Regions from separate parts of the Priestia sp. SIMBA_032 genome, predicted to be linked through region 2. Evidence: riboswitches for the same ligand, from Rfam matches in the RefSeq annotation. Region 2 holds a riboswitch; the other holds the start of a gene.
The links. Region 2 has a riboswitch for thiamine pyrophosphate ahead of tenA (thiaminase II). Riboswitches for the same ligand answer to the same signal wherever they lie in the genome.
Positions count from the first base shown of each region.

Region 1: linked by a shared signal. The riboswitch ahead of SB717_RS04670 (acetylornithine deacetylase) and the one ahead of tenA (thiaminase II) in region 2 are both predicted to bind thiamine pyrophosphate.

Region 1 covers NZ_JAWRXD010000001.1:933,585-945,145, reverse strand. The annotation lists gene SB717_RS04720 (FecCD family ABC transporter permease) at 1-375, shown strand, start outside; gene SB717_RS04715 (FecCD family ABC transporter permease) at 382-1,398, shown strand; gene SB717_RS04710 (DUF3231 family protein) at 1,425-2,030, opposite strand; gene nei (endonuclease VIII) at 2,249-3,067, shown strand; partial or broken gene SB717_RS04700 (enoyl-CoA hydratase) at 3,187-3,330, shown strand; gene SB717_RS04695 (hypothetical protein) at 3,311-3,655, shown strand; gene murQ (N-acetylmuramic acid 6-phosphate etherase) at 3,812-4,717, shown strand; gene SB717_RS04685 (MurR/RpiR family transcriptional regulator) at 4,730-5,584, shown strand; gene SB717_RS04680 (PTS transporter subunit EIIC) at 5,672-7,033, shown strand; gene SB717_RS04675 (MupG family TIM beta-alpha barrel fold protein) at 7,030-8,040, shown strand; TPP riboswitch at 8,259-8,361, shown strand; gene SB717_RS04670 (acetylornithine deacetylase) at 8,476-9,753, shown strand; gene tenA (thiaminase II) at 9,759-10,430, shown strand; gene SB717_RS04660 (ABC transporter ATP-binding protein) at 10,423-11,187, shown strand; gene SB717_RS04655 (ABC transporter permease) at 11,184-11,561, shown strand, end outside.
Region 2 covers NZ_JAWRXD010000003.1:480,671-492,231, reverse strand. The annotation lists gene SB717_RS12670 (FAD-dependent oxidoreductase) at 1-1,175, shown strand, start outside; gene SB717_RS12665 (helix-turn-helix domain-containing protein) at 1,250-2,482, opposite strand; gene SB717_RS12660 (SDR family NAD(P)-dependent oxidoreductase) at 2,791-3,570, shown strand; gene SB717_RS12655 (ArsR/SmtB family transcription factor) at 3,583-3,885, shown strand; gene SB717_RS12650 (aldehyde dehydrogenase) at 3,899-5,299, shown strand; gene tenA (thiaminase II) at 5,327-6,016, opposite strand; TPP riboswitch at 6,113-6,211, opposite strand; gene SB717_RS12640 (tryptophan-rich sensory protein) at 6,438-7,184, shown strand; gene SB717_RS12635 (hypothetical protein) at 7,486-7,668, shown strand; gene SB717_RS12630 (sodium-dependent transporter) at 7,845-9,179, shown strand; gene SB717_RS12625 (cell wall hydrolase) at 9,210-9,785, opposite strand; gene SB717_RS12620 (LacI family DNA-binding transcriptional regulator) at 10,036-11,067, shown strand; gene SB717_RS12615 (ThuA domain-containing protein) at 11,157-11,561, shown strand, end outside.

The DNA.
Region 1 (11,561 bases), on a different contig from region 2:
TTGGGAAGAGCATCTTCTTTGTTGTCTTTAGGAGATGATGTAGCTAGAGGACTCGGACAGCGAGTCTTTGCCATTAGAGCGTTCACTGCAGTTGTCGTGATTGTATTAGCTGGTGTTTCAGTGGCTATTGCGGGTCCTATTGGATTTGTAGGGCTGGTTGTTCCTCACATGGTGCGCTATTTAATAGGCGTAGATTACCGAGTTGTTTTGCCAATGAGCGCACTGCTTGGTGCATCTTTATTGCTATTAGCAGACGTATTGTCGCGATTTATTACATACCCGTATGAGACCCCTGTAGGTGCAGTAACAGCACTGCTTGGAACGCCGTACTTTATTTACTTAGCGAGACGCAAAAAAACAGAAAGGAAGGCATGAGTATATATGCAGACTGTCAATAAAACAAAAAAGCAGCCATCTCGATTCAAGTCTGTCGGCCTGTTTATCATTCTTTCTGTCTTAATTATAGCGCTGAGCGTGATAAGCCTTAGCTTAGGAGACATTAACATGCCTCCTCTAGACATTATTACGTCTTTTATTGGCATTGGCGATCCTGACTTGACGTCTATTTTGGTAGAATTTCGCCTGCCTCGTATTTTGCTGGCTATTTTAACGGGAATCGGCCTAGCTGTGTCCGGAGTCGTCGTACAGTCTATTATGAGAAATCCGCTGGCTAGTCCAGATACATTAGGTCTTTCAAGCGGATCAGGATTAGCTGCTGTTGCAGTCACTATTTTACTGCCTTTAGCAAGCCCATCTGTTTTATCAGCCGCTGCGTTTGCAGGAGGCTCGCTTGTCTTTGTAATCGTCTATTTGCTTGCTTATAAAAAAGGAGTAGAACCTATTCGATTTGCATTAATAGGTGTAGCGGTCAGCGCTTTTTGTTCATCCGGTATTCACTTGTTAATTTCAAAAGCGAACCCAAACGTAAATGCAGCACTGATTTGGCTGAGCGGCAGCTTATGGGGAAGAACATGGGATCAATTAATTGGTTTACTTCCCTGGATAATTATATTATTACCGCTGATTTGGCTGTTAGCTGCCCGATTAGATTTAATTCATTTAGGTGATGAAGTGGCTCGAGGACTAGGGGCTAGAGTAGAGTTAATTCGTCTAGTATTACTAGCAAGCGCAGTGGCAATGACGGCTGCTGTTGTATCGGTTGTTGGCACCATCGGCTTTGTAGGGCTTATTATTCCTCATGTGGCCAAACGGTTAGTGGGACCGAGACATAAACAACTAATTCCTACAGCCGCTTTACTTGGCGCTTTGTTTGTACTAGCAGCAGATTTGATTGGGCGAGGAATTGCTCCCCCGATTGAAATTCCGGCCGGATTAATCATTGGCATTATCGGCGCTCCGTATTTTCTTTATTTATTGTGGAGAGAATCTAAAAAATAAGCTCGCGCTTTAGCGCGAGCTTATTTTTATTCCAAATGAATTTTTGGGAATGGAATATGCGGAGGATCTTCTAGCCATCCTTGTTCAATGCTTATTCTTGATACTTCTTTGGCGTATTCCAAAATTTCAGTCGTGAAGTTTGTATAGTTTAAAGCGAGATCTAAACGCGGGCTTGTTGACATCGCAAGCCCGTAACCACGTACATTTTCAGTAATCATCGCAGCTAGGTGAAACATCATGAGTTTTTCTGAAAATGGAGGAACGGAAGACTTTTCTACTCCGTAATCCCACTTCATTGTGACCGGTATGTTTTCTACCATTAGCGGTTGTGACAGAGATTCAATATGCTGCTGCACAAGTTCTCTACCCTTTAATAAAAAAGCTTGAATGTTCTGAGAAGGAGCTATTTGAGCAACTCCTAAAATTAAATCTTTTGCAATTAGATTTGTCTGTATACTTGATACGATATGGGAAATTTCAATGACGGTTAACGGCCGCTTTTCATCAAAATAGCTCCCTAAGAAAAGCTCTTTGTCGTTCATATCAGACGCATCTGCAATAGGAATAGGAGGAAGTTCTATAAAAGTTTGTTTTTCTAACAACAAATCTGTAATCGTTTGGTTAATTAACAAGTTTCTAAAAGGTTATCAACTAGTATAAGTCAAAGGAAGTAAGATAAACACTATAGAAAGTAAAAAAAGGTATCAACATTTTACTATAAGAGTAACCGTCATGCATAATTTAAAGGTTCTTTTAGGAAAAGAAGAGCTCAACCGCTTCTTTCTTGCAAAGCAGAAATAAAACCGAAATAATAAATGAAGAAAGTCAGGCAAGAAAGGAGTTTCATTATATGCCAGAAGGTCCAGAAATTAGACGAGCAGCTGACGAAGTGGAAAAAGCGATTATCGGTCTTCCCGTCAGCGAGATATGGTTTGCTTTTCCATATTTGCAGCACTATGAAGAAGTATTAACAGGAGCTCGCATTAAAAGAGTAGATACAAAAGGAAAGGCTATGCTCATTCGTTTTGACAACGGCTATACCATCTACTCACATAATCAGCTTTATGGAAAATGGTATGTTCGTTCATCTTACAATTATCCATCTACAAACAGACAGCTGCGCCTTGCGATTCATAATGAAAAAAAATCAGCGCTGCTTTATAGCGCTTCTGATATTGAAGTATTGCGTGATGAAGAAGTTCCAGCTCATCCTTTTGTATCAAGAGTTGGTCCTGATATCTTAAGTGAAGAAGTAGCGGCAGGTGAGCTTTTAGATCGTTTTTATTCTAAACCATTTTACCGCAGAAAATGGGCGTCGCTGTTGTTAGACCAAAGCTTTATAGCTGGGATTGGAAATTACTTGCGAAGTGAAATTTTATTTGTAGCGGGAATTAACCCTGCAGCTCGTCCCGTAGACTGCACGGAAGAACAGCTTAAAAAGGCAGCTGACGCAACCATTTCTCTTGTACAACAGTCCTACAAAACAGGTGGCATTACAAATGATGTAAAGCTTGCTGAAACGTTAAAAAAGAAAGGGCAAAAGCGCTCTGCATACCGCCACTGGGTTTTTAACCGTGAAGGAGAAGCTTGCCGAATTGACGGCACGCCTATCTTAAAAGTGCAGGCTGCTTCTAGAAGGCTTTATTACTGTCCTACTTGTCAAAAATAGCAGGATATATTTATTCTGCTATTTTTTTGATACATGAAATGAATGACTGTTCATTTTTTGATATAGTTAAAAAGTAAAGTCATAATCTTAAGGAGATGGATAAGATGGAATGTAAAGCAGGAGATACAGTTACGTGTGAATGCATATTAACTGAAGTAGAAAAAGCAGATGGTTTTCAAAAAGTGAAAATTAAATCAGCATATCGAAATCAACAAAGTAAAGGAGTACTGATAGGGACAAGTAATGGAATTATTAGAGATTAAAATGAAAACGTTAACAACCGTTAAAGATGCAGCGTATAGTGATGAAGATGATGCGTACGTCGTACAAGTCGAAATTCAAGGATTTAACGATGCAAGTGTATTAGCAGAAATCATGACACCACTTGCAGAAAAATATCAGGCGGGTGAGCTGAGTAACGAGCAGTTAGTAAACGAACTTATTGACGGAGTAGCAAAACGCTATCGTGAGCCAGTTGAATTACTTCCGGCAAAAACAGTCCCTGTACACGTCGTAAGAAATGGTGAAAAAGATTACGAAGTTTTAATGCAAGATGAGTATCTGTTAATATTTGCTCAACAATCATAAATAGACATAAAAAAAGACTTCAGCTATATGCCTGAAGCCTTTTTTTATGTCTATTTAAAATATAATTTTAAAAAATAAAATAAATTATTGAAATTATATTTTAAAAAAATTATAATAACCATAACTTCACTTCATGATGAAAAAGGAGCCGAAAAGATGAATGAACAGCTTACGTTATTAATAACAGAGTCTCAAAACAAGCAGACAATGAAGATAGATACAGCTAGTACAAAAGAAATTTTAAACGTAATGAATACAGAAGATCAAAAAGTGGCGCTGGCTGTGCAAGAAGTACTTCCAGACGTAGAGGTGGCAGTTGCATTTGTAAGTGAATCGTTTCAAAAGAAAGGCCGGCTTATTTATGTAGGCGCAGGAACAAGCGGACGACTGGGAGTATTGGATGCTGTTGAATGTCCGCCTACTTTCAGTACCAATCCCAATCAGGTACAGGGATTGATGGCTGGAGGAGAAAAAGCATTTGTTAAAGCAGTCGAAGGTGCTGAAGATAAAGAAGAATTGGGAGCAGCAGATTTACAAAAAATTCATTTGAATGAACGAGACACAGTCATTGGAATTGCTGCAAGCGGACGCACTCCTTATGTGATTGGTGCATTAAGATATGCAAAATCTGTAAAAGCTAAAACGGTGGCTTTGTCTTGTAATGGTAATTCGCTTATTGGAAAAGAAGCGGACCATAGTATTGAGGTAGTAGTAGGTCCGGAAGTGCTAACAGGTTCCACAAGGTTAAAAGCGGCAAGCGCTCATAAAATGATCCTCAACATGATTTCTACCGCGGCTATGATTAAAGTAAGAAAAGCGTACGAAAACTTAATGATAGATGTTCATGTGAGTAATGAAAAGCTTAAAGAACGGGCGATAGGTATTATTTGTAAAATTACAGGTGTTTCTTATGAGCAAGCAAGTCAAACGCTTGAAGAAGCAAATAATGAGGTAAAAACAGCAGTCGTTATGATCAAAACAAATGAAATTTATGACACCGCGAAGTTGTTACTGAATAATGCGGGCGGTTATGTGAGAAAAGCGATTGAACATTACGTATAAAGGAGAGAAACGATGTCAACAGGCGGATTAACGATGATTAAAAACACGGTGGCTAAGCTTCCTGATTCGGAGAGGAAAATTGCTGAATATATTTTAAACAACCCGCATACTGTGGTAAACAGTACGGCTGGAGAATTAGGTAGACTAGCGAATGCGAGCAGTGCTGCTGTTATTCGTTTGTGCAAATCTATCGGTGTTAGCGGGTTTCAAGAATTAAAGGTAAGAGTAGCCGGTGATTTAGCCAGAGATACGGAGCAAGGATACCGCGATATTGAAACAAATGAAACGATTCAATCTATTGTCAAAAAAACGGCAAGCAACAGCATTCAAAGTCTAAGTGATACGGCCGAGCTTGTGAATTATAAAGAAGCAGAGCGGGCTGTTTTGGCGCTGATTGAAGCCAAAAACATTCATTTTTTTGGAATCGGTGCTTCACATATTATTGCTATAGATGCGCAGCAAAAATTTCTTCGAATTAATAAAAATGCCACGGCTTTTGCAGATAGCCATTTAGCAGCTACACTCATCGCAAATGCAAGTAAAGACGATGTAGTTGTGGGTATTTCTTTTTCAGGGGAGACTCCTGAAGTAAGCAACGTCTTATCTTTAGCTAAAAACCGCGGAGTAAAGACGATTAGCTTAACAAAGTACGGACAGTCCACCGTTTCGTCTTTAGCTGATATTTGTTTGTATACGTCTTATTCTCAAGAAGCGCCGTTTCGAAGCGCAGCTACATCATCTCGTTTAGCCCAGCTTTACGTGATTGATGTGTTATTTTTAAGTATTGCAGCGCAGCAGTATGACCAGACGATTGAGTATATTGACAAAACAAGAGATGCCATTCAGTTTTTGAAAGGTAAGAAATAAAAAGAAAGCGATTACAAAAAGGGGATTTTGTGGTCTGTTTCCTCAGTGGCGTATCCATCTAAGAGGAAAATACAAAGGGGGATTAACATGTCTTTAGATAATCATCAACTAGCAAAGGCTGTTTTGGAGATGCTTGGGGGAGCATCCAATATTGAAGCGTATACGCATTGTATGACGCGGCTGCGTGTGACGGTAAAAGATGATTCAATTGTAAAAAAGACAGATATACGAAAACTTGAAGGCGTGCTTGGATTAGTGGAAGAAGAAACGCTTCAAATTATTATTGGTCCCGGTAAAGTGAACAAAGTAACAGAGGAGTTTGGAAAGTTAATTGATGAATCCGGCGGTATTAACTTAGAAAATCGTGCAGCACAGCGGAAATCGGAGCTGAAAGAAAAAAATGCAACTCCGTTTAAGCTCTTGCTTCGCCGAATTGCAAGCATTTTTATTCCGTTGATACCTGCTCTTGTAGCATCTGGACTTATCACCGGAGTAACAAAAGCAGCGGTTCAAGCGAAGTGGCTTCCGGCGGATTCACAGATTGCTATTCTTTTAACGGTTATCGGAAGCGGCTTATTTGCTTATCTTGGTATTTTAGTAGGTATCAATGCTGCAAAAGAATTTGGTGGTTCACCAGCTCTAGGAGGCTTAGCGGGTATTTTAGTCATTAATCCTGCTGTAGCTGATATTAAACTTTTTGGTGAAGCCCTTTTGCCGGGACGGGGTGGCTTAATTGGCGTGTTGCTTGCAGCAATCTTTATGGCCGTAGTGGAAAAACGAGTGCGTAAATTTGTCCCTCAGTCATTGGATATCATTATTACACCAACCGTTACGGTGTTAATTACCGGAATTATTACGTATGTAGTATTCATGCCAATCGGAGGCTTGATTTCCGATGGAATCACAAAAGGTCTTTTAGGAGTTTTAGAGGTTGGAGGAGTTGTAGCAGGCTTTGTGTTAGGGGCAACGTTCTTGCCTCTCGTCATTACGGGACTGCATCAAGGTCTTACTCCTGTTCATTTAGAGCTTATCAATTCAATTGGAGATGATCCGCTTCTTCCTATACTAGCCATGGGCGGAGCCGGTCAGGTCGGTGCAGCTTTTGCTATTTATATCAAAACAAAGAAAAAACGTTTAAAGCGAGCAATTGGAGGTGCACTTCCTTCAGGGCTGCTCGGAATCGGAGAACCGCTTATTTTTGGAGTCACACTTCCTTTAGGGCGTCCATTCTTAACCGCTTGTCTTGGAGCTGGAATCGGCGGAGCGTTTCAGGCGCACTTCCATATTGCAACTGTAGCAGTGGGAGTATCAGGTTTGCCGCTTACGTTTTTAGTTCATGCGCATCAAATTCTTCTTTATTTACTGGGATTAGTTATTGCTTACGCAGCAGGCTTTGTTTGTACCTATTTCTTTGGATTTAACGATGAAATGGCGGGGGAGTTTGAATGATTGGCATTTCGTTTTATTTAAATGATAGTGATGCCAAAAAAAGATTAATAGAAGCAAGCGAGTGCGGCGTCACACGTGCATTTACTTCGCTTCACATTCCAGAAGAAAAAGGAAATTTGGCTGAACGGGCAAAAGAATTGCTTCATGTGGCTAGAGATTGTCGAATAAGCGTGTATGCAGACGTATCCAAGCATACGCCGGTTCATTTAGGTATTGAAAGCCTTATGACTCTATCTTCACTTGGCGTATCTGGTATTAGACTAGACGATGGCTTTAGCGCAGAAGAAACTCTTTCGCTTGCGAATGAATTTTATATTGCTGTTAATGCAAGTACGATATCCAAACAAGAAGTTGAAGCACTCTTATATGCTGGTCTTCATCATCATCAGCTGCTTGCATGGCATAATTTTTATCCGCGGCCTGAAACAGGGCTTGAAGAAACATTTTTTCAACAGCAGACAGATTTATTTAATGAACTTCGTATTCCAGTCTGCGCTTATATTCCGGGAGAAGGCAAAAAAAGAGGCCCTATTTATCAAGGTCTTCCTACTAGAGAAAAAGACCGTAATAAATGTCCTTTTACCTCTGCAGTAGATTTATACGAATGCGGAGTAACAGAGGTTTATATTGGAGATCCATACGCCGCATCAAGTTTATTAAAGCGTTTAGTTCAATATCAAGAAAATCGCATTATTCCGCTACGCATTCGTTCACCTCATATAGATGGAACGTACAGCGTGCGTCCGGATGTATCAAGAGACGTTCTGCGTTTGGTTGATACTCGATCTGTAAAGCCAGTGCCGCCATTTCATACAGTAGAACGCAGAATCGGAGCAATTACAATGGACAATGATGGCTACGGGCGTTACAGAGGAGAGGTTCAAATAGCTAAAACCAATTTGCCTGCAAATGCTAATGTCAACGTGATTGGGTATGTGATAGAGGAAGATCATGAGCTGCTTTCATTAGTGAGACCGGGACAAAAACTTGAGCTTATTACTGTCTAAATGGAAAAACGGTGTATTTTTAAAAAAGCCGATAGCTAACTAGTAAGTTTATGAAAGTAAAGAGCACACACTGCTTGAAAAAGGTGTGTGCTCTTTATTTTACTAAAAAGGAAACTATTTTCATTGCTGAATCATGAACCTTTCTATTGAATAAAACGCTTTACTATGATAAAACTATTACAGGTAAACATATAATAATAGATAATCTTATAGAGATACAACACCACTAGGGGTGCTTTCGAAGCTGAGAGAGACGAGAAGTCTTAACCCTTATAACCTGAACTAGGTAATACTAGCGTAGGAAAGAGGTATTGTAATGGATGTTTTGTATGGTATTTCCTTACGAACTCGTTATAATAATTTTTTGTATATAAACAAAAACACTTCTTTCCTGCGAAAGAAGTGTTTTTTTATGCGTAAAGGAAGGTGTCATACATGGAAGAAACAATTGATTTGCTTGTCAAACAGGTAGAGGAGCGCAAAGGGGAGCTAATCCAGTTATTAAAAAAACTTGTTTCATATAAAACGCCAGCGCCTCCTGCACGAAATTCTCATGAAGCGCAGCTGTACGTAGCGGATTTTCTTAAAAACTGCGGTTTTTCCATCGATATGTGGGACTTATATTCCAACGATCCTATTGTAGTGGGCACATTAAAAGGACAAAAATCAGCTGACTATCAAAGCTTGATTATTAACGGGCATATGGATGTAGCTGAGGTACAAGAAAATGAAGAGTGGGAGACAGACCCGTTTGAAGCTGTCGTGAAAGACAATAAAATCATCGGACGCGGAGTTGCTGATATGAAAGGCGGCTTGGCAGGGGCATTATTTGCAGTTCAGCTTCTAACAGAAGCAGGAATTGAGCTGCCGGGAGACTTGATTTTTGAATCCGTTGTAGGAGAAGAAGTAGGAGAGGCAGGTACGCTGCAATGCTGTCAGAAAGGGTATACAGCTGATTTTGCGCTCGTAGCGGATACAAGTGATTTACATATTCAAGGTCAAGGCGGAGTGATCACGGGATGGATTACGATAAAAAGCAGTAAAACCTATCATGACGGTACACGCCGAAGTATGATTCATGCTGGAGGAGGACTCTTAGCCGCAAGCGCTATTGAAAAGATGGCAAAAGTGATCGGAGGGCTGCAAGAATTGGAGCGTCACTGGGCTGTTACAAAGAGCTATCCAGGATTTTTGCCAGGTACAAATACGATTAATCCAGCAGTAATCGAAGGTGGAAGACATGCTGCGTTTGTTGCAGATGAATGCAGGCTGTGGATCACCGTTCACTATTATCCAAATGAGTCGTACGACCAAGTATCAAAAGAAGTGGAAGAATATATTATAGCTATTGCAAAAGCAGATCCATGGTTAAAAGATAACCTGCCAACCTTTGAATGGGGAGGCACATCGATGATTGAAGACAGAGGAGAAATCTTCCCGTCATTAGAAATTGATGAAAATCATGCAGGAGTACAGCTGCTTGCACATACTCATGAACAAATGGAAGGGAAAAAGCCTCCAATTGATGTGTCAACTAGCGTAACAGACGGGGGATGGCTAGCTGATGCGGGAATTCCGGCAGCTATTTACGGCCCGGGAAATTTAGCAAATGCACATGCTGTGAACGAACAATTAGATATGAATCAGCTTATTCAATATACAAAAGTGATGGTGCAGTTCATTTATACGTGGCTGCATACGCATAAGGAGTGATCATCATGAAATTTAGTGAACGATTATACGAAAAGCTGCAGCCTATTTGGCGTCAAAATCATAATCATCCCTTCGTACAGGGAATGGGAGACGGAACGCTTGAAAAGGAGAAGTTTCGCTTTTATATGATTCAAGATTACCTTTATCTAATTGATTATGCCAAATTATTTGCAATTGGAGCTATGAAAGCTACCGATCTTCAAACGATGGGGAAATTTGCTGCGCTTTTAGATTCTACGTTAAATGAAGAAATGAGTTTACACCGTGAGTATGCCAAGAAATTTGAAATCAGCGAAAAAGAATTAGAAAAAGCGCAGCCATCTCCTACAACGCTTGCATACACACACTATATGCTGCACGTTGGTCAAAGCGGAACATTAGCTGAATTAGTGGCGGCTCTTTTGCCTTGTATGTGGAGCTACTGGGAAATAGGAAAAGAACTCAGTGAAAAGCCTGGGGCTGAAAATGAGTTTTATCGAGAGTGGATTGAAATGTACAGCTCAGAAGAATTTGGAGAACTGGCGACGTGGTGTATCAACTTATTTGACTCACTTACTGAAGATAAATCAGAAGCTGAGTTAGAAAAGCTCGAAGAAATTTTCTTAAATACGACCCGTTTTGAGTATATGTTCTGGGATATGGCTTATAAAGAAGCGATGTGGCCAGTTCATGAATAAGTCTGTGCTATCTTTTCAAAACGTCAGTTTTACGTACAAAAACGGCGATCAAGCGATTTTAAAATCATTAAACTTAGACGTGAAAGACGGCGAGTTTGTCAGTATCGTTGGAGCGAGCGGATCTGGAAAAAGTACGTTGTTTCGTCTCATTACAGGTCTTGAACAGCAGAGTGAAGGCGATATCGTGATTAACGGACAGTCTTATGAAAAGCGACTAGGAAAAGTAGGCTACATGCCGCAGCAAGATTTACTTCTTCCGTGGCGCACGATTCTCGACAATGCAGCACTGCCTCTCGAGCTTCACAATGTGTCAAAAGCAAGTGCTCATAGGCAAGTGTCTCAGCTGCTTGAAGAGTTTGGCCTAAAAGGGTATGAAAACCGTTTTCCAAGTGATTTATCGGGAGGGATGAAGCAGCGCGTTTCTTTTCTCCGGACGGTATTAAGCGGTTCTAACGTGCTGCTTTTAGATGAGCCTTTTAGTGCACTTGATGCCATTACGCGTTTGTCGATGCAGGAATGGCTGCTTGAACAATGGCAAAAGCGTAAACATAGCATCTTATTTATCACTCATGACGTCAACGAAGCGCTTTTTTTATCAGATCGTATTTTTATCTTCTCAGACAAGCCGGTAAGTCACCTTGAAGAGATTCAAGTGCCGCTTAGCAGACCTCGAACGCAAAAAGATTTGAATCAACAGCGAGTGCTTGACTTGAAAGATTATTTAATTGAACAGCTAAGATCGAAGGTGAACACATGAAAAAGTACGGGGCTTCAGTGATTTTAGTAGTCATTTTGCTGGCTGCTTGGGAAATTGGAGCACGCATTGTAAACTATCCGTTTATTTTACCAACGCCCAGCGGTATTTTAACGAAGCTTTGGGAACTGCGAATGGATTTATTGTTTAAGCATTTACCAGCTACGTTATCTATTGTCGTAATTGGGCTTGTAATATCCGTTGTGCTAGGGGTTCTGCTGGCTGTGTGGATGAATTGGAGCCCGCTTATTGAGCGTGCTTTTTATCCGCTTATTATTGCTTCACAAATGATTCCGACCATTGCCATTGCTCCTGTATTTGTGCTGTGGTTTGGCTACTCCATTTGGAGCAAAGTGATTGTGACCGTATTAATTACG
Region 2 (11,561 bases):
ATATTTCCTATCTTCAAAAACAATTTCCTCATAAAGCGAAGAATATTAGGAGCTTCTATGAAAGTATTTTTAGAGTTGCAAAAGAAATTCGCAAGCTCATGCGGCCGCTGCCGGTTCTTCCTCCTCAGACAATCGGCGAGTGGAGTAGGCTGGTAAGTTCGTTAAATCTTGGGTCTGTGAAGTTATTACCTTATTTTTATCGATCGTTTAGTCATTTACTAAAAAAACACAGTTTGCTAGACGAAACGGACTTTCTTCATTTTATTGATGGTCAATTAATAGACAGCATGCAGACAACGAGTGAGAACTGTTCAATGCTTATCGGATGTCTAGCGTTGGATATTTATCACGAAGGAGCTTTCTATGTGAACGGTGGCTTATACAAAGTCGCAGAAGCGCTGCAAAAATCTATTAAAGCCAACGGAGGGAAAACGACTCTAGGAAGGAAAGTAGTAAAAATAGAGCGTGATAACGATGAGTGGATAGTGCATGATCATAGAGGTAACCGCTACCGTGCTTCAGACGTTGTATGCAACGCGCCAATTCAAAGCCTAAAGTCTTTACTGCATGATGAAGATTACCAACATATCCATAAGCGGGCCAAAGAAAAAAGCGAGCTTTCTCAGTGGGGAACGTTTTCGATGTATGTTGCGATTGATGAAGGTGATTTGCCACAGAAGGTAGAGTTGTTTCAGCAAGTGCTTCAATCCGAACAAGGCGAGATGACGGAAGGAAATCATTTATTTATCTCCGTATCTCATCCTGATGATCGTTTTCGTGCGCCGGAAGGCAAGCGTACAATTACAGCGTCTACTCACATTGAGCTTAGCAAGTGGCGTAACAAAGAAGATTATGATGTTCAAAAACAAGTTCTTGAGAAAAAAATGATAGCAGGAATTAAAACCATCATTCCTAACATTGAAGAAGCAGAGCATCAAATTTCAGGCGCTCCTAAAGCATGGGAAAGGTTCACTTCTCGCCCAAACGGCGGAGTGGGAGGCTTTCCGCAAACGTTAGATCATGCTTTGTTCAACAGCATTTCGCATCGATCTGGCTTACAAGGGCTGTGGCTGTGCGGAGATACAGTGTTTCCGGGAGCAGGAACTATAGGCGTATCGGTAAGCGGCTATCATGTTTTTCAAAGTATAACGTCTCATCAGCATAGGTTACCTTAACGTTTCGTCCAGACAAACTACTAGTGTTTATACCATCAAAAAACACCGGCCCTATTACCATAGGGCCGGTGTTTTCAGGAGAGAAACAGCTTCCACCACTTCCGTTTTCGCTTCATATCAGCAGCGGCGGTTTGTCTAAAGGTTTGGACAAAATCACTAAACATTTCTTCGCGTTCAGCTACGCTTTGACGATGAAGCTTACGTTCTTTCTCCATTTCTTTTAAATAATAGACTCGTTCTTCATTCATCGAATCAATTAAATCACGAAGCTCTTCTGTCGTATTAGTTGAAGAATTATTTAATTTTTCAACCATAAATTTTACTTGATTCATCGCAACGGTAGAATTGCTTGAGAATCGGTCTAATAAATACTGCATTTCTTTAGAGGATTCATCCGCATTCTCCATTACATCTTTCATGAACAGGCGCATATCCTCTGTTTTTTCTTCAGCAATTGTTGAATAATCTTCAATCAAAGAAGTGACCTCATCAAACGACTTTTCGTTAGAACGGATAATTTTTTTAGACATATTTTCTACATCTCTTGCGCTGCGTTCTGAAGACTCAGAGATATATGCCCCGACCGACTCCACCATTTCTACAGTTTGAGTAGCACTTTTTTCAAGCTCTTTTTTTACTTCTCCGACAATTTCTTCCCGAACTTCATTTCGCATTCCTTCTCGCATTTCTTTTAACAAATCAGCTTTAAACGTATCAAGCACTTCAAACACATCTTCATAGCGGCGAACAGCTTCTACTAGTTCCCCTTGAAGCAGCTCTTTTTCATTCACGACAAGGTCGTTTGGTTTTGGTTCTTCAATAGAAGCAGAAATAGCCTGCTTTTCTTCTTCAGTAGCTAATCGTGCTTCAGGTATAGGAGGGGTCTTTTCTTGCTTATTCTCTGAAATGCTTTCCTGCTTTTCAGCAGCTTTTTTCTTTTCTTGCTTCATTTGTTTATTGGAGTGTTCTTGAAAATCAATGACGTTTTCTTTTTTAGCAGTTTTCAACTTTGCTGGTTCTTCTTCTTTTGAAACCGCTGCCTCTGATTCCATCACTAAATGTTCCTGCTCTTCTTGTTCCTTTATCAGCAGCTGAACATATTCTTTCACTTCATCTAACGTACACTGTTCATCAAACAGCTGTTTAATATCATTAAATAATTCAATTTGTTCCTCTGTATAGACACGGGCCCCATCTACTCGTTCAATTGTTAAATAGCTGCCCAATAATTTTTCCCATTGTTTTAGCGTTTTCTTTTCTACCTCTAATTGGTCACTTACTTTTTTTATTGTATATGTCTCCATCATTTTTCATTTCCTCCCTTATCTATTTTCATCCAACTATGTAATGGATTATTTGTTGTATGTTGTATTCACCATATCTTCACTTGTTTTCCTGCTAGGTGACAAAGGTTGTCAAAACTAGACGACATTAGCCTTCTATGTAAAGAAAACGCATATTTTGTAAAAAAATGTACAGAAATGCGCAAATGGCAAAAATGGAAAACACAAAAGAAAAGGAGAGTATAGAAAACAGTTGACGGGAAAAAATGAATCCTATAAGATATGTTTAAATGTTTAAGTTCTTGAACATTTAAACATAAGGAGTGAACACTATGGCACAGCATTATGCGCTCATCACCGGTGCGTCGGGAGGAATAGGTAAAGAGTTAGCTTATCAATTCGCAAAGGATGGGCATCCTGTAATTTTAGTTGCCAGAAGCGCTGATACACTAGCAGCTATTGGAGAGAATTTAAAGTCTACTTATAATATTGAAGCCATAACGGTTGTTAAGGATTTATCAAGAGAAGAAGAGATACAGTCATTATATGAAGAACTTAAAAATAAAAAAATGCACGTTGATTATTTAGTGAACAATGCCGGTTTTGGACTATACGGCAAATTTATTGAAACAGCTTTAGACGAAGAGTTAAACATGATTGATTTAAATATTCGAGCATTAACTCATTTAACAAAATTATTTTTGCCAGATATGGTCAAAAGAAATCGCGGAAAAATTTTAAACATTGCATCTGTTGCTGCATTTATGCCGGGACCGCTTATGACGGTATATTACGCAACAAAAGCGTACGTATTATCTTTCACAGAGGCCCTTGAAAATGAATTAAGAGGTACCAATGTAACGGTAAGTGCTCTATGCCCGGGTCCAACTAAAACTGGTTTTAGCGACCGAGCCCAGCTAAGCAACTCCAAGCTTTTTCAAAGCGGTGCAATGGATGTAGAAACAGTAACGAAAGTTGGCTATAAAAAATTTATGAAAGGGCAGACGGTTATCGTACCAGGGGTACAGTTTCGTCTTGCTACGTTCATCCCGCGCTTCGTGCCAAGAAAGTGGCTTACATCCGTTGTCCGAAGAACACAAGAAATTAAATAAAGGAGAATATACATGAGTGAAAAAGCAGTCGAGTTATTTCGTGCCAGCATTCCTATTTTTCAGGCTCTAAGTGATTCAGCAAGACAAGATATTATTTTGCTGCTCGCCGAAAAAGAGCCTTTAACCGTTAATGAAATTGCAAATGAGTCTACGCTATCAAGACCAGCAATTTCTCATCATTTGAAAATTTTACGCGATCAAAAGCTTGTGCAAATTGAGCAAAAAGGAACGCAGAGATATTATTCATTAGCTTTAAGTGAGGCAGTTGAGCTATTAAAAAGCTTGCTTGCTACAGTTGAAGCCGAATGTTTATAGGGAGATGAAAGAGATGAACCACGAGCGATTCTATATCACAGATGAAACGGTCATTGAACATATGGTCTCTACACAAAAGCAGTATTTCTATGCGCAACAAACAAAGAGTATCAACAGCCGTATTCAAGCGCTGAATAAGCTAAGAGACGCAGTCAAACAAAACGAGCAGAGAATTATGGATGCTTTAAAACAAGATTTAAATAAATCTGAAGTAGAGGCCTACACGTCGGAAATTGGGATTTTACTAGAGGAAATTCGATTTACGCTTAAGCATTTAGCAAAATGGATGAAGCCTAAAAAAGTAAAAACTGCTTTAACACACGTGGGCTCTAAAGGAAAAATTGTTCCTGAACCGTATGGAGTCGCGTTAATTATTGCTCCGTGGAACTATCCGTTTCAATTAGCGCTGTCCCCTTTAGTAGGAGCTATTGCCGCTGGGAACACGGCCATTATTAAGCCTTCTGAATTAACGCCTAGCGTATCTCGCGTTATACAAGAATTACTAGCTGAGGCTTTTGATCCAGCATTTGTGACGGTGATTGAAGGAGCTGTAGAAACCACAAGCCTGCTTTTAAAACAGCCGCTTGATTATATTTTTTTTACGGGAAGTGTAAATGTAGGGAAAATTATTATGCAAGAAGCAGGGAAGCAGCTTATTCCCGTCACGCTTGAGCTAGGAGGGAAAAGTCCGTGCATTGTACATGAAGATGCAAACCTAGATCTTGCAGCGAAGCGAATTATGTTTGGTAAAGGAATGAATGCAGGCCAAACGTGTGTTGCTCCTGATTATTTGCTCGTGCATAAAAAGGTAAAAGCGCAGCTGGTAGAGAAACTTCGCGAAGCGATTTATCAATTTTATGGCAGTAATCCGCTCGAAAGCGACCGCTACGGCCGTATTGTCAGTGAGCGCCATTTTACACGGCTAGTTGAGTTTTTAAAAGACGGAAACGCTACAGTTGGAGGCGGGTACAATAAAAGCACGCTTACAATAGAACCTACGGTATTAAGTGAAGTAAGCTGGACATCAGATGTTATGCAAGAAGAAATTTTTGGGCCGATTCTTCCTATGATTGAATACGAAACGCTAGACGAAGTTATTCATAAAGTTCAAGAAAAAGCTAAGCCGCTCGCTCTTTACTTGTTTACAGAAAATGAAGATGTACAAAACGTCATAACGGAGCGTCTTTCATTTGGAGGAGGCTGTATAAATGATACGCTTATGCATATCGCTACGCCATATTTACCCTTTGGCGGAGTAGGAGAAAGCGGTACGGGTCAATATCATGGAAAAGACAGCTTTCAGACATTTTCTCATTTTAAAAGCATGCTGGCTCAAACAACCAAGTTTGATTTTTCATTCCGCTATCCTTCAGAGAAACAAAACTTGAAAATGATTAAAAAATTATTGAAATAAAAAGCCTCCTGATAGGAGGCTTTTTCGTTATTTTGAAAGTGAAAGCTGAGAAAGCGGCCATTTTTCCTGCGTATACGCCATTTCCCAAAATAAATACTCCAGTTCACAGCTTTTGATGAAGTGATCTTTCATACGATTACGTTCTTCTTCAGTCGCTTGTTCGGCAAATTCATCAAGCTTGTTACAAAACCATTGTGTTGTGCTATTCATTTCTTCATTATTATAAAACTGAATCCATTCATAAAAAGGATGAGAAGGAGATGGATTTACTTGTTCTGTAATGCGCTGGCCAATTTCAACGTACGTCCATGGACATGGAAGAAGCACGGCAATGATTTCCGCTAAGCTGCCTGTATGCGCAACGCTTGTCATATGGTTAATGTAGTGGCTGGCCGTTGGTGAAAGAGCCTCAGTGTGGAGGTCTTCGTAGCGTACGCCTGCTACTTCACAAAAATTATTATGGGGGTGTACTTCACTATGTAAAACCGTAGAAATGCCGGCATTAAAGGCTTCCATTTCGGTACGCGTGCGGCATTTTGTTAAAGCAGCGCCGTAAATGCGGACAAATGCTGTTAAGTATTCGTAGTCTTGAGAAACGTAGTGAATAAGCGCTTCTTTTGGCACGTTTCCTTCAGCAATTCCTTTAATAAAAGGGTGGTTAAAAATAGCTTCGTAAATATAGTTTGCTTCTTGTCTTAATTGAGATGAAAATGACATCAAAATCCTCCTTTAATATGAGGAAGTCACAAACAAGCACATAAAGGAAATAAAAAACACTCCGTTTTATAAACGGAGTGGCAAAGGACAGTACAAAACTGAACATTGCCACTTTCCTACGCTGGTATGAGCCAGATCAGGTTCAAAGGGATCAAGAAAACTTGTCTCAGCCGGTGGGCACCCCTAGTGGACTTCCTATTAGTCTATGTTTAACTTACCATATATTCTGAAAAATAGAAAGCGTTACGGAAAATTGTTCTCTAACCGTTTTTATCTCTTAAAGAGGTAGCTTCTTGAAGCTATTTTTAATCATTTTTGTTTAAAAATGCATATTTTTAGGGGAGAAGAGGTATTAATGAAGGGAAGAGCCGTTTTCGTCTCCGGAATATTCCCATATAAATAGAAGAAAGGAGAGAACAAAATGGCAAAATTTCGTTTGTATGCTGTATTAAATGCAGTATGCTTGGCTATTACACTACTTGTGAATTATTTAGCAAATGCCATTCCAATAGGAGGAAAAACAACGGGAGAAGCTTCTGCGCAAGTTCCTACGTTGTTTACACCAGCCGGTTATGCCTTTGCTATCTGGGGCGTTATTTATTTATTATTAACTATTTGGGTTATACGTCAATTTTTTGCAAGAGAAGATCAAAAGGAAATATACGCACGTATCGGCATTTGGTTTTTTCTAAACTGTTTGTTAAATAGTGCGTGGATCTTTATTTTCCAAAACGATTACTATAAGTTATCACTTTTAGTCATACTCTTGATTTTAGGTACATTAATGATTGTGTATTCCGTTATTCAGCATTCTCGGATGACGACATGGTTTATGCGTCTGCCGATTTCTCTTTATCTTGGATGGATTTCTGTTGCAACTATTGTTAATGTGTTTGTCGTATTTCAAGCAAATGGAATACAACGCTTGCTTGGCCTAAACGAGTTAGCATGGACGATTATTATGCTGCTGGTAGGGGCTGCGCTAGGCATTATGTTTACATTAAAAAACCGAGACGCTGTTTATCCGCTTGTTTTTATTTGGGCTTATATTGCTATTGCAGTGAAGCAAAGTGGAAATCAGCTAATTGTCATTACTGTCATCATTTCCGTTGTATTAATAGCAATTGCTATTATTGTGGGGCTGGTTAAACGCTATAGACGTTTTTAAAAAGAAGCTCTAGCTTTTATAAGCTAGAGCTTCTTATGATGCTCTTTTGATTGTAAAAAAGCAGCTGTAAAAGCAATTAAGCTAATTAAAATACCAAAAGGAACAACAATTGGTACGAATGATAAAATAAATGTCATAAGCGTAACCTCCATGTTGCATCGGTGCATAATGAAAAATTCAACTTTTTAAATTGAAGTTCCGCTATTATAGTATGCTAGGCATTATGTTTGGAGCCTATATGTTTAGAAATAAACGAAAAAGGCAAAATACGTTACATATAGGTTATATAGGAGGAGTTAAAATGGAAACATATTTAGTTGCTTACACAGATAAAGATGATATGGAATATAAACAAGTGACATGCGAGAGCTATGAAGATGCAGAGCGTACAGTTCTTCGTTTAGAGAGGGAAGGGCATATGCATATTGAAGAAATATCAAATCAAGAAGCCTATCGTGGAGACGAATCATCGTACAGAGAATGATTTTTGAATAGAAACATCAAACTTAAAATGAAGAAGCAGCTGCTTCTTCATTTTTTCTATTCTATATAGATATCGTTTTATAGAAAAAAGTAAAACGGGAATGATTTTCTTCTGCATTTATGGTACAGTACTAATCAGGTGAGTTTTGAGTTTAGAAGAGGAGAGAGTAACATTATATGAGTAAAGGAAATCAGTGGTCTTCACGCCTCGGTTTTATTTTAGCATCTGCTGGGGCAGCAATTGGTCTAGGAGCGATATGGAAGTTTCCATACGTAACGGGAACCAGTGGCGGTGGAGCATTTTTTGCGTTGTTTATTTTATTTACGATTTTTATTGGATTGCCGCTTCTGTTGGCAGAATTTATCATTGGAAGACATACGGGAAAAGAAGCGATTAGTGCTTATAAGGCAATTGCTCCAAAATCCGCTTGGGTATGGATTGGCAGGCTTGGAGTACTGAGCTGTGTCGTTTTGCTTTCCTTTTACAGCGTCGTTGGCGGCTGGGTGATTTTATATACGATTATGAGCGTAACCGGTATGCTAAGCGGAAAAGAGTACGGTCCGTTGTTCAATGCCGTCATTAGCCAACCTTATGTAGTATTAGGTGCACAGGCGCTGTTTTTATTAATTACAGTGTTTGTTATTTCAAAAGGCGTACAGAAAGGAATAGAGCGTGCTAATAAATACATGATGCCGCTGTTATTTATCTGTTTTATCATTATCGTGGTGCGTTCTTTAACGTTAGATGGGGCAATGGACGGAGTAAAGTTCTTTTTAAAACCCGATTTTTCAGCCATTACAGGGTCATCTGTGCTCTATGCGCTCGGTCAGTCGTTTTTCTCGCTTTGCGTGGGATTATCCTGCATGGTGACATATAGCTCTTATTTAGGAAAAAAAGTAAGCTTGACGCGTTCAGCGGGCACCATTGCTATTTTGAACTTGTTTGTTTCGCTACTGGCGGGCTTGGCTATTTTTCCAGCCGTTTTTTCGTTTGGATTAAAGCCAACTGAAGGACCTGGACTTTTGTTTGTGGTCTTGCCAACAGTATTTCAGAAAATGCCGTTTGGTACCGTCTTTTTAGCACTGTTTTTAATTTTATTTCTATTTGCTACGCTTACGTCTGCTTTTTCACTGCTGGAAATTATCGTAGCTGCTTTAACCAAAGATGATCAGACAAAACGAACTCGCTACGCTTCTTTATCAGGGATTCTTGTGTTTGTAGTAGGTATTCCATCAGCGCTTTCGTTTGGTGTGCTAAAACACGTCTCACTTTTTGGCAGAAGTATATTTGACGTAGCTGACTTTTTTGTGAGCAACTTAATGCTGCCTCTTGGAAGTTTAGCCATTGCAATTTTTGTGACATTTAAAATGAAAAAAGAAGCCGTGTATGAAGAGTTTATTTCAGGAAGTACAAAAGGTGCTAAATTATTTAACGCATGGTTCTTTCTAGTTAAATACGTATTGCCTATTATTATTATAGCTGTTCTATTAAGCTTACTTGTTGCATATTAAAAAAAGCACTCATCTGAGTGCTTTTTTTGTTTATTTTGCAAAAACGTGATTTCCGATTGTAATCGTAACCTGTTTTTGACGAAGCCATTGGTCGCTTGTTTTATCTGGATTAAAGAAGAATAACGAACCTTTTCCTTGCCCCCTAAACGCTAGTGCTTCATTTACAGCTTTTTTTGCTTCGGCATCCGCTGCTTTATTAATTTCACCGTTTTGTACAGGTGTAAACTGTGTGCCCTGATAAATGACATCATGAATAGAGTTTGGGAAAGAATCGCTATCCACGCGGTTTAAAACGACTGTTGCTACAGCCACTTTGCCAGCGTAAGGTTCGCCTTTTGCTTCAGCTTGTACAAGGCGAGCTAACAATTCTTTATCGCTTTCGCTAATAGAGTTAGGGATTGTTAATGTTTCATTTGCATTAATAGAGTCGGTAGATTTGTGATTCGCTTCTTTTAACTGTTTAACCGTAACGCCGTATTCAGCGCCAATCTTGTAAAGAGTCTCTCCGGCTTTTACGCGATGGGTTGTTTCAGCGGCATTTGCCCCGTGACTCATGCCGAACATAGGAACTGCTAGTGCTCCAATAATTGCTAGTTTCTTAAACATAAAGTAAGTACCTCCTGAAATCCTTTTGAACGCCCCTTTTATCACGGATCGGTGCGTGCTGTGCACCGAACTTTATATGTACGTTTCAAAGATTAACAGGTGTCAATACGTGTTGTCACTGCTTAAAACATACCAATCTAGGAAGATATTATAATAGTTAACAGATAATTTGAAAAATACGTTGACTGATAATAAAGGAGTGAATTATAATGAACGAGTAAATAGTTAACCGTTTAACTGGAGAGATTTTATGGGAGAAAAGATAACGATTCGTGATGTAGCAAAGCATGCAGGAGTATCTGCAGCTTCAGTATCTTACGTCTTAAACGGAATTAACAAAGTATCCGATGAAACAAAAGAGCGAATTTTAACAGCGGTAAAAGAATTAAACTACGAACCAAATTTAACCGCCGTTAGTCTTTCGAAACAAAAGTCAAATATGATTGGCGTAATGTTCCCGCTTACAGATGATTCACTTTCTACTATATTTAAAGATAACCATTATTACAGTGAAATGATTAGTGGAATTGAATATGTAATCCGTAAGCATGGTTATGATCTAGTCATATCTGGAGTGAGTAGCCCCGCTGATTGCCTAAAATGGATTCGAACGAGAAATATTGATGGTCTTCTATTTTTAGGAGCCTTCCCGCATCGATTGTATGAGAAAATGAAAGCGTTATCGAACCCGATTGTGCTAGTAGATACATACGAAAGGTACGAACGTGATTATCATCATATTTCTGTAGACGATGAGTATGGAGGATATCTAGCTACAACACATTTAGTGAGTTTGGGGCACAAAGAAATTGCCTTTGTTGCTCATCACCTCGTCAACAGTCCAGTGGATAAAAAGAGGTATATAGGCTACGAGAAAGCATTAAAAGAAGCGGGCATTACACCATCAAAGACGTTTGTTTTTGAAGTGAACGAAAGTTCGTTTGATAACGGTTACAATTTAGGAAACAAGCTGCTGCAAGATCATAAGGATATTCGGGCGGTTTTTGCATCCTCTGATACGCTGGCGCTTGGAATTATGAAAGCACTGCAAGAAAAGGGGAAAAAAATTCCGCAGGAATACTCAATCGTAGGGTTTGATGACATAACCTTTAGTAGCTATGCATCTCCAAGTCTAACAACCATTCGTCAAGATGTATTTAACAAAGGAGTCGTCGCCGCGACATCTGTTATTCAAGCAATTGAACACCGTTTCAGCACGCTGCAACATGTAAAATTATCGGTTGAACTTATTATTCGAGATTCGACTGCTAGGCGCGGGTGAACCACAGTAAGTTAACCGGTTAACCAAAGTTTAGCATTTATCAAAAAAGGGGATATAAGTTAGCATTCACAAAAAAAGGGGATATGAAAATGATTAACGTTACAGTATGGAATGAAAATCGTCATGAACAGAAAAATCCAGTTGTAAGAGAAATTTACTCTGAAGGCATCCACGGTGCCATCGCTTCTTTTTTAGAAGAAGGAGGGTTTCGCACGCACACAGCAACATTAGACGAAGTAGAACACGGGTTGACTGAAGAAGTATTAAATCAAACGGATGTTTTAGTATGGTGGGGTCATTTAGCGCATGACGAAGTAAAAGACGACATCGTTGAGAAAGTAAAGCAGCGCGTGCTGGATGGTATGGGGCTTATTGTCTTACATTCAGGTCACTTTTCTAAGATTTTTAAAACGTTAATGGGCACAAGCTGCGACTTAAAATGGCGTGAAGCAGATGAAAAAGAGCGCTTGTGGGTAGTAGAACCGAGCCATCCG